DNA from 2 places in the Serratia sp. TSA_198.1 genome. Region 2 is predicted to be linked to the other one. Evidence: predicted binding sites of a transcription regulator. Region 2 holds the regulator's gene; the other holds the start of a gene.
The links. The regulator sigma-54, encoded in region 2, starts transcription at its own class of promoters, with help from an activator protein. The targets are predictions, from matches to a motif close to GTTGGCACANNTTTCGCTNT.
Positions count from the first base shown of each region.

Region 1: a site for sigma-54 is predicted at 2,596-2,615, ahead of glnA (glutamate--ammonia ligase). Genes of this name have one in related genera too.

Region 1 is NZ_JBQZFP010000010.1:13,501-18,593, reverse strand. It holds gene yihX (glucose-1-phosphatase) at 1-336, opposite strand, end outside; gene typA (ribosome-dependent GTPase TypA) at 501-2,324, opposite strand; gene glnA (glutamate--ammonia ligase) at 2,695-4,104, shown strand; gene glnL (nitrogen regulation protein NR(II)) at 4,292-5,093, shown strand, end outside.
Region 2 is NZ_JBQZFP010000004.1:27,134-32,226, reverse strand. It holds gene kdsC (3-deoxy-manno-octulosonate-8-phosphatase KdsC) at 1-456, shown strand, start outside; gene lptC (LPS export ABC transporter periplasmic protein LptC) at 453-1,031, shown strand; gene lptA (lipopolysaccharide ABC transporter substrate-binding protein LptA) at 1,000-1,539, shown strand; gene lptB (LPS export ABC transporter ATP-binding protein) at 1,546-2,271, shown strand; gene rpoN (RNA polymerase factor sigma-54) at 2,322-3,755, shown strand; gene hpf (ribosome hibernation promoting factor) at 3,779-4,066, shown strand; gene ptsN (PTS IIA-like nitrogen regulatory protein PtsN) at 4,349-4,810, shown strand; gene rapZ (RNase adapter RapZ) at 4,942-5,093, shown strand, end outside.

The DNA.
Region 1 (5,093 bases), on a different contig from region 2:
CAGACGATTGGTGTTCGACAACACCACCACCCGGTGACCTTCGCTGCGCAGGCGCTTCATGATATCGATCACCTCCGGACGCAGGGCGACAAACACCGCCTGCCAGCCGGTAGCGAACTGCTCAAAACTGAGGGCGATACCCATTTCATCACTTAGCCGTTCGGCAAAATCTTCGTCGCTGATTTCACCGCGCTCATGCTGCTGGAACAACTCACCCAGGGTGAAACGCTCGGACAATACCGCCAGCGGCGTGCCACTCAAATTGCTCCATACACCCAGTACACGTTTGAAATCGATATCGACAATCACATTACCTAAATCAAAGATATACAACATAGTCCTCTCCTGATGGGCCGGTGAGATTTCACTGTAGCGGGAAAAGGGGGGGCTGAACAGAGAGCCGACGGAAAAGCGCATAGCGCACGGCAGAAATGGGGAAAGGCAGAGGAAAAAACTCAGGGCGCAGAACGCGCCCTAAGCATAGAACACTCAATCAGCGATTAAGCGTCTTTAGGACCGCGGCTTGCACGCTTACGATCGTTTTCCGTCAGGTGACGTTTACGAATACGTACGGACGTTGGCGTTACTTCTACCAGTTCGTCATCATCGATGAATTCCAGAGCTTGCTCCAGAGACATCTTGATAGCCGGAACCAGAGTAGTGGCTTCGTCAGTACCGGAAGCACGCATGTTGGTCAGCTTCTTACCGGTCAGGCAGTTTACGGTCAGGTCGTTGGAACGTGAGTGAATACCGATGATCTGGCCTTCATACACTTCCGCACCGTGACCCAGGAACAGCTTGCCGCGATCTTGCAGGCCGAACAGGGCGAACGCTACCGCTTTACCCTGGCCGTTGGAGATCAGCACGCCGTTCTGACGCTGGCCGATTTCGCCCTGGCGTACATCGTCGTAGTGGCTGAAGGTGGAGTACAGCAGACCGGTACCGGAAGTCATGGTCATGAACTCGGTACGGAAGCCGATCAGGCCACGCGCAGGGATCAGGTAATCCAGGCGAATACGACCTTTGCCGTCTGGGATCATGTCCTTAACGTCACCTTTGCGCTCACCCATGGCTTGCATGACTGAACCCTGGTGCTGTTCTTCGATATCCAGCGTCACGTTCTCGAACGGCTCTTGCATGCGGCCATCGATTTTACGGTTGATAACTTTAGGACGGGAAACCGCCAGCTCGAAACCTTCACGACGCATGTTTTCGATCAGAACCGACAGGTGAAGTTCACCACGGCCCGATACGCGGAATGCGTCAGCATCTTCGGTTTCTTCAACGCGCAGTGCCACGTTGTGCACCAGCTCTTTGTTCAGACGGTCGAGGATCTGACGTGAAGTCACGTACTTGCCTTCTTTACCACAGAACGGAGAGGTGTTGACGTTGAAGTACATGGTTACGGTCGGTTCATCAACAGACAGTGCCGGCAGCGCTTCAACGGCGTTGGTGTCGCAGATGGTGTCAGAGATGTTCAACTCGCCCAGACCGGTGATAGCGATGATGTCGCCAGCTTCAGCCACGGCAGCTTCGATACGTTCCAGACCCATGTGGGTCAGAACCTTAGCGACTTTACCGTTACGGGTTTTGCCTTCGCTATCAATGATAGTGATCTGCTGGTTAGGTTTAACCTTACCGCGCTTGATACGGCCGATACCGATAACGCCAACGTAGTTGTTGTAGTCCAGCTGAGAGATCTGCATCTGGAACGGCGCTTCGAGCTCAACCTGCGGCGCAGACACGTGGTCTACGATCGCCTGATACAGCGGGGTCATGTCTTCCGCCATCTCGTTGTGGTCGGTGCCCGCGATACCCATCAATGCAGAAGCATAGATGATTGGGAAGTCGAGCTGCTCATCGGTCGCGTCGAGGTTAACGAACAGGTCGAAGACCTGATCGACAACCCAGTCAGGACGTGCGCCCGGACGGTCAACCTTGTTGATTACCACGATCGGCTTCAGACCATTAGCGAAGGCTTTTTTGGTCACGAAGCGGGTTTGCGGCATTGGGCCATCCATTGCATCCACAACCAGCAGCACCGAGTCAACCATTGACATCACACGCTCAACCTCGCCGCCGAAGTCGGCGTGTCCTGGGGTATCCACGATGTTGATGCGGTAGTCTTTCCAATTAATGGCGGTGTTTTTTGCGAGGATGGTAATCCCACGCTCTTTCTCCAAATCGTTGGAGTCCATTACGCGTTCGGTGGCTTCTACACGCTCTCCGAAAGTACCGGATTGTTGCAGCAGCTTATCAACCAGGGTGGTTTTACCATGGTCAACGTGGGCAATAATGGCGATGTTACGCAAATTTTCGATCACAGCTTTGCCTCAGGCATTAGAAATAGCGCGCTATTGTACACGTATTAAGCGAGGTACTAAACAAGATCACAACAGTCTCTTATAAACAACTGTGTACAGGTCAGTTTGTGATCCCTTTCACGGTGCAAAAAGCAGCAGCTGGTGCACTTTTGCACCATTACAGTGCCCCACACTGCGTTATTTGCACCATATAAGTGCAATGCGTCACTGATGGTGCATACTGATTCTGTGCAAAACCCGCGCAGGAAGGCGATTAAAGCGCTTTTGCAAAGTTGGCACAGTTTTCGCTTTAGTCTATTCAAGGCAAAAACAGCCAGTTCCACAGATTCGTTCCACGACGACGACAATAATAAATCCGGGAGAGTTAAGTATGTCCGCTGAACACGTTTTGACGATGCTGAATGAGCATGAAGTGAAATTCGTAGACCTGCGTTTCACTGACACCAAGGGTAAAGAACAACACGTCACCATCCCTGCTCATCAGGTGAATGCCGACTTCTTCGAAGAAGGTAAGATGTTTGACGGCTCCTCGATCGGCGGCTGGAAAGGCATCAACGAATCTGACATGGTGCTGATGCCAGATGCCAGCACTGCGGTGCTGGATCCGTTCTTCGAAGAATCCACCCTGATTATTCGCTGCGACATTCTCGAGCCAGGCACCATGCAGGGCTACGACCGTGACCCGCGTTCCATCTCCAAGCGTGCAGAAGACTTCCTGCGCTCTTCCGGCATCGCGGATACCGTGCTGTTCGGGCCAGAGCCTGAGTTCTTCCTGTTCGACGATATTCGTTTCGGCAGCAGCATCCGTGGTTCCCACGTGGCTATCGACGATGTCGAAGGCGCATGGAACTCCGGCACCAAATACGATGGCGGCAACAAAGGCCACCGTCCGGCAGTAAAAGGCGGTTACTTCCCGGTTCCTCCGGTCGACTCTTCACAGGACATCCGTTCTACCATGTGTCTGACCATGGAAGAAATGGGTCTGGTGGTCGAAGCGCACCACCACGAAGTGGCAACCGCGGGTCAGAACGAAGTGGCAACCCGCTTCAACACCATGACCAAGAAAGCCGACGAAATCCAAATCTACAAATACGTGGTTCACAACGTGGCTCACGCATTTGGCAAAACCGCGACCTTCATGCCGAAACCTATGTTCGGTGATAACGGCTCAGGTATGCACTGCCACATGTCGCTGTCCAAGAACGGCACTAACCTGTTCGCTGGCGACAAATACGGCGGCCTGTCTGAAACTGCCCTGTTCTACATCGGCGGTATCATCAAGCACGCTAAAGCGATCAATGCCCTGGCCAACCCGACCACCAACTCTTACAAGCGTCTGGTCCCAGGCTACGAAGCGCCGGTCATGCTGGCTTACTCAGCCCGTAACCGCTCCGCTTCCATCCGTATCCCAGTGGTTGCCAGCCCGAAAGCGCGCCGTATCGAAGCCCGTTTCCCGGATCCAGCGGCTAACCCGTACCTGTGCTTCGCGGCTCTGCTGATGGCAGGCCTGGATGGCGTGATTAACAAAATCCACCCTGGCGATGCCATGGACAAAAACCTGTATGACCTGCCGCCGGAAGAAGAAGCTGAAATTCCAAAAGTTGCAGGCTCTCTGGACGAAGCGCTGGCTGCACTGAGCGAAGACCGCGAGTTCCTGACCCGTGGCGGCGTATTCACCGACGACGCAATCGACGCTTACATCGACCTGCGTAAAGAAGAAATGGACCGCGTTCGCATGACGCCGCACCCGGTTGAGTTCGAACTGTACTACAGCGTTTAAGCCTTTACCGCGCCATCTGCGGATGGCGCACCAAATTTTATTTGTCGTTTTTTTGTTGCCGTGGAAACTTTCAGCCCATCTTCGGATGGGTTTTTTTCTCCACCGTATTTCTGCAACACTATTCCATACCGCTCGCATCACGGATGGAGTAGCATAGATGCACTAAAAAGGTGCAGGAGTCTGCTTTATGGCAACTGGCAAGCTGCCCGATGCTGGGCAGATCCTCAATTCTCTCATCAACAGCATCCTGCTGTTGGATGATGATCTGGCGGTTCATTACGCCAATCCGGCAGCACAACAACTGCTGGCGCAAAGTTCCCGTAAACTTTTCGGTACACCGTTACCCGAGCTGCTCGGCTATTTCTCGCTGAATGTCGATCTGATGCGCGAGAGCCTGCGAGCTGGCCAGGGCTTTACCGATAGTGAAGTGACACTGGTGGTTGACGGCCGTGCGCATATCCTCTCCCTGACCGCTCAGGCGCTGCCTGAAGGCTATATCCTGGTCGAGCTGGCGCCAATGGATAACCAACGCCGTCTGAGCCAGGAACAATTGCAACACGCCCAGCAGGTGGCGGCCCGCGATCTGGTCCGCGGCCTGGCGCATGAAATCAAAAATCCGCTTGGCGGCCTGCGCGGCGCTGCACAGTTGCTGGCCAAGGCACTCCCCGATCCGGCGCTGACCGAATACACCAAAGTGATCATTGAACAGGCCGATCGCCTGCGCAACCTGGTCGATCGCCTGCTGGGGCCTCAGCGGCCCGGCCAGCACATTACCCAGAGCATTCATCAGGTGGCGGAACGGGTATGCCAACTGGTGTCGCTGGAGAAACCGGACAACGTGACGCTGGTGCGCGACTATGACCCCAGCCTGCCGGAAATGGCGCACGATCCGGATCAGATAGAACAGGTGCTGCTGAACATTACCCGCAATGCCCTGCAGGCTCTGGGCGCTGAAGGTGGCACTATCACACTGCGCACCCGCACCGCGT
Region 2 (5,093 bases):
TCGGACGGCCTGATTTTTATGGGCAACAACGGCGAAGAATTGAAAGCGTTCAACGTGCGCGACGGTTACGGCATTCGCTGCCTGAAGACGTCGGATATCGACGTGGCAATTATCACCGGCCGTTCAGCCAAGCTGCTGGAAGATCGGGCGAAAACCCTCGGCATCACCCATCTGTATCAAGGGCAGTCCGATAAGCTTTTGGCCTTCCGCGAACTGTTGGATACACTGTCGTTAAACGCGGATCAGGTGGCCTATATCGGTGACGACCTGATCGACTGGCCGGTGATGGCTCAGGTTGGCCTGGCGGTCGCCGTAGCGGATGCACATCCGTTGCTGACGCCAAGAGCCCACTATGTTACCCGTATTGCCGGCGGCCGTGGCGCGGTGCGCGAACTGTGCGACATTATACTGTTGGCGCAGAATAAGCTGGAGGACGCCAAAGGGCTGTCGATATGAGCAAAACCAAACTTTGGATCACCCTCCTTTTGGCGGTGATCGCCCTGGCGTTGATTGGCTGGAACATGACTGATTTCAGTGATGATGCGGTTCCAGGCCCCGTTAATGATCAGGACCCGACTTATCAGAGCCAGCACACGGTCACCATAGTGTACAATCCGGCCGGTAAGCTGAGTTACAAGCTGGTGGCGGAAGACGTGAAGTATTATACCGCCGATGAATTAAGCTGGTTTACCCAGCCGGTGATGACGCTGTTTGATGAAAACGCGGTGGCCACCTGGTCAGTTCGCGCCGATCGCGCCAAACTGACTAAAGACAGAATGCTGTATCTTTACGGCCACGTTGAGGTGAACAGCCTGACCACCACCTCACAGCTGGAAAAAATTAAAACGGACAATGCTCAGGTGAATCTGGTGACCCAGGATGTCGCTTCGGATGATGAAGTGACCCTCTACGGGACAAACTTTACCTCGAACGGCATGAAAATGCGTGGGAACCTGCGGGCCAAAACCGCTGAGCTGATTGATAAGGTTAAGACCAACTATGAAATTCAAAACCAAAAAACAACACCGTAATCTGTTGATCGGAAGCCTCATTTTGGCCGCCAGCGCACCCGCATGGGCGCTGAAATCTGACTCCAACCAACCGGTGAGCATCGACTCGCTGAAACAGTCTCTGGATATGCAGAGCAACGTCAGCACCTTTACCGATAACGTGGTGATCAAGCAAGGCACCATCGACATCAAAGCGGATAAAGTGGTCGTTACCCGTCCAGGCGGCGATCAGAGCAAAACTTATATCGAAGCCTTTGGCAATCCGGTCACCTTCTACCAGATGCAAGACAGCGGCAAGCCGGTAAAAGGCCATGCGCAGAAGGTCCGTTACGATGTGGCTTCGCAGTTGGTGACCCTGACCGGGAACGCCTATCTGGAACAACTCGACAGCAACGTGAAGGGCGATCGCATCACCTACCTGGTGCAACAGCAGCAAATGCAGGCGTTCAGCGATAAAGGCAAACGCGTGACTACGGTTCTGGTACCGTCGCAGTTGCAAGACAAAAACGGGCAAAAGAAGAGTAACTAATCACTTATGGCTACACTCATCGCAGAAAACCTGGCGAAAGCCTACAAAGGCCGTAAAGTTGTTGAAGACGTCAGCCTGAAAGTGAAATCCGGCGAGATCGTCGGCCTGCTGGGGCCAAACGGCGCCGGCAAGACCACCACCTTCTACATGGTGGTCGGCATCGTTCAACGTGACGCCGGCCGTATCGTGATTGACGAAGAAGACATCAGCCTGCTGCCGCTGCACGCCCGTGCGCGTCGCGGCATTGGCTATTTGCCGCAGGAAGCGTCGATCTTCCGTCGCCTGAGCGTGTATGACAACCTGATGGCCGTCCTGGAGATCCGCGAGGATCTCAGCAGCGAGCAGCGTGCGGACCGCGCGGTTGAGCTGATGGAAGAGTTTCATATCTCCCATCTGCGCGATAACCTGGGCCAGGCGTTGTCCGGTGGCGAACGCCGCCGTGTGGAGATCGCCCGCGCGTTGGCGGCTAACCCGAAATTCATCCTGCTGGATGAGCCGTTCGCCGGGGTTGATCCCATTTCCGTTATCGACATTAAAAAAATTATCGAGCACTTGCGTGACAGCGGCTTGGGCGTGCTGATCACCGACCACAACGTGCGCGAAACGCTGGACGTGTGTGAACGTGCCTATATCGTCAGCCAGGGCAAACTGATTGCTCACGGCACGCCGGATGCCATTTTGGCTGACGAGCAGGTGAAACGCGTTTATCTGGGCGAAGAATTCCGCCTCTGAGTGCCGGCGCGTCCTGATGGACGACTGTTAACGGAAGTAGACTGAAGATTATGAAGCAAGGTTTGCAACTCAGGCTCAGCCAACAACTGGCCATGACCCCCCAGCTCCAGCAGGCTATCCGCCTGCTGCAGTTGTCCACGCTTGAGCTCCAGCAGGAGATACAGCTGGCGTTAGAGAGCAATCCCCTGCTTGAGCAGACCGATCTGCACGAAGAAATCGACGCCAAAGAGACTACCGAAACCGAAGGGCTGGATACCCGCGAGGCGCTGGAACAAAAGGACATGCCCGAAGAGCTGCCGCTGGACGCCACCTGGGACGAAATCTACACCGCAGGTACACCGTCCGGCACCGGCACCGATTACAGCGATGATGAGTTGCCGGTCTATCAGGGCGAAACCACCCAGACGCTGCAGGATTACCTGATGTGGCAGGTGGATCTCACGCCATTCTCTGATACCGATGTCGCCATTGCCACCTCGATAGTCGACGCCGTCGACGACACCGGCTATCTCACCGTGCCGCTGGAAGATATTCTGGAGAGCATGGGTGACGAGAGTGTGACAATGGACGAAGTCGAAGCGGTTTTGAAGCGCGTACAGCGTTTTGATCCGGTTGGCGTCGCCGCGCGCGATCTGCGCGACTGTCTGCTGATCCAGCTTTCCCAGTACGCAAAAGATACGCCCTATCTGGCTGAAGCACGCCTGATCATCAGCGAACATCTGGCTCTGTTGGCCAATCACGACTTTCGCAGCCTGATGCGAACAACCCGGCTAAAAGAAGATACACTGAAAGAAGCGATGCTGCTGATACAGTCTCTTGATCCGCGCCCGGGCCAGTCGATCAATACTGGCGAGTCGGAATACGTGATCCCGGACGTGCTGGTACGCAAAGTGCAGAACAGTTGGACGGTAGAGCTCAACGCCGACAGCATTCCGCGGCTGAAGATCAACCAGCAGTACGCCGCAATGGGCAGCAGCGCTCGTAACGACAGTGACGGCCAGTATATCCGCAGCAATCTGCAGGAAGCGAAATGGCTGATCAAGAGCCTGGAAAGCCGTAACGACACCTTGCTGAAAGTCACGCGCTGCATCGTCGAGCAGCAACAGGCATTCTTTGAACAGGGTGCTGAATTTATGAAGCCCATGGTGCTGGCGGATATCGCCCAGGCCGTGGAGATGCATGAATCGACAATCTCACGCGTCACCACGCAGAAGTTTCTGCACAGTCCGCGCGGCATTTTCGAGTTGAAATATTTCTTCTCCAGCCACGTGAATACCGACAGCGGGGGCGAAGCGTCCTCTACGGCGATCCGAGCGTTAGTGAAGAAATTGATTGCGGCGGAAAACCCCGCTAAACCGCTCAGCGACAGCAAGCTGGTCACCCTGCTCTCCGATCAGGGGATCATCGTGGCGCGGCGTACTGTCGCCAAGTACCGAGAGTCTTTGTCCATCCCGCCGTCCAACCAGCGTAAACAGTTGGTTTGACCTCAATAGAGAAGGAAGACACTATGCAGCTCAACATTACCGGACACCACATCGAAATCACCGAACCTTTACGCGAGTTCGTGAATACCAAGTTCGCCAAGCTCGAACAGTATTTTGACCGCATAAATCAGGTGTATGTCGTGCTTAGCGTGGAAAAAGTGCAGCAGATTGCGGAAGCGACGGTGCACGTGAATGGAGGCGAGTTGCACGCCACCTCGGAAGACGAGAACATGTATGCCGCAATTGACACCCTGATCGACAAACTGGCGCGTCAATTGAACAAACATAAAGACAAACTGAAACAACACTGACATTCTGGGCCGTTTCCGTCAGCGGGCACGGCTCAAACATAGCCCAGGTCGTCGGCGCGTTACCTGTATTACCCTGAATAATTGGCGTTGCATCGAGGAGGCATGAGCGCTTATCCCGCGAGCTTACACAGGTAAGTGATTCGGGTAAGTCAGCGCAGCCAACACAGAGACAGCGTCAAGTATGACGGGTATGGGTACCGCGCCGATAAGCCATCAGGGTTAAACAAGGCGAAAAATCACCTCACAAGGCAGCTTGATGGTGTGGTTTTAAGTGAAGATGAGATGAACAACGAAACAATGCAATTAAGCTCGGTGTTAAACATCGAGTGCACCAAAAGCTCGGTACACTGCACCAGCAAGAAACGGGCTTTGGAGATTATCAGCGAACTGGCTGCAAAACAGCTCAACCTGCCATCGCAGGTGGTGTTTGACGCGGTTCTCACCCGGGAGCGCATGGGCAGTACCGGTATCGGCAACGGTATCGCCATTCCCCATGGCAAACTGGAAGAGGACACACTGCGGGCCGTTGGCGTGTTTATCCGTCTCGACCAACCCATTGCCTTTGACGCCATTGATAACCAGCCGGTCGACTTGCTGTTCGCCTTGCTGGTGCCGGCCGACCAATGTAAAACCCATTTGCATACCCTGTCGCTCGTCGCCAAGCGCCTGGCCGACAAAACCGTATGCCGCCGCCTGCGCTCGGCGCAAAGCGACGAAGAGCTTTACCAGATCATTACCGAGTAACGCCCGGCTGGCGTGACTTCCAGCCAGGATAACGATACTGTTTAGCTATGATGGGTTTCGGCTCAGGCCGGAATAATAAAGTTTCTAACGGTGGCGATAAACGCCACTGAGATGCCAGGGGGAGTTGCCACATGGTGCTGATGATTGTCAGCGGCCGTTCCGGTTCAGGGAAATCCGTCGCCTTGCGGGCGCTGGAAGACATGGGTTTTTACTGCGTTGATAACCTGCCCGTGGTACTGCTGCCGCAGCTTGCCAATACGCTGGCGGAACGCAACATATCCGC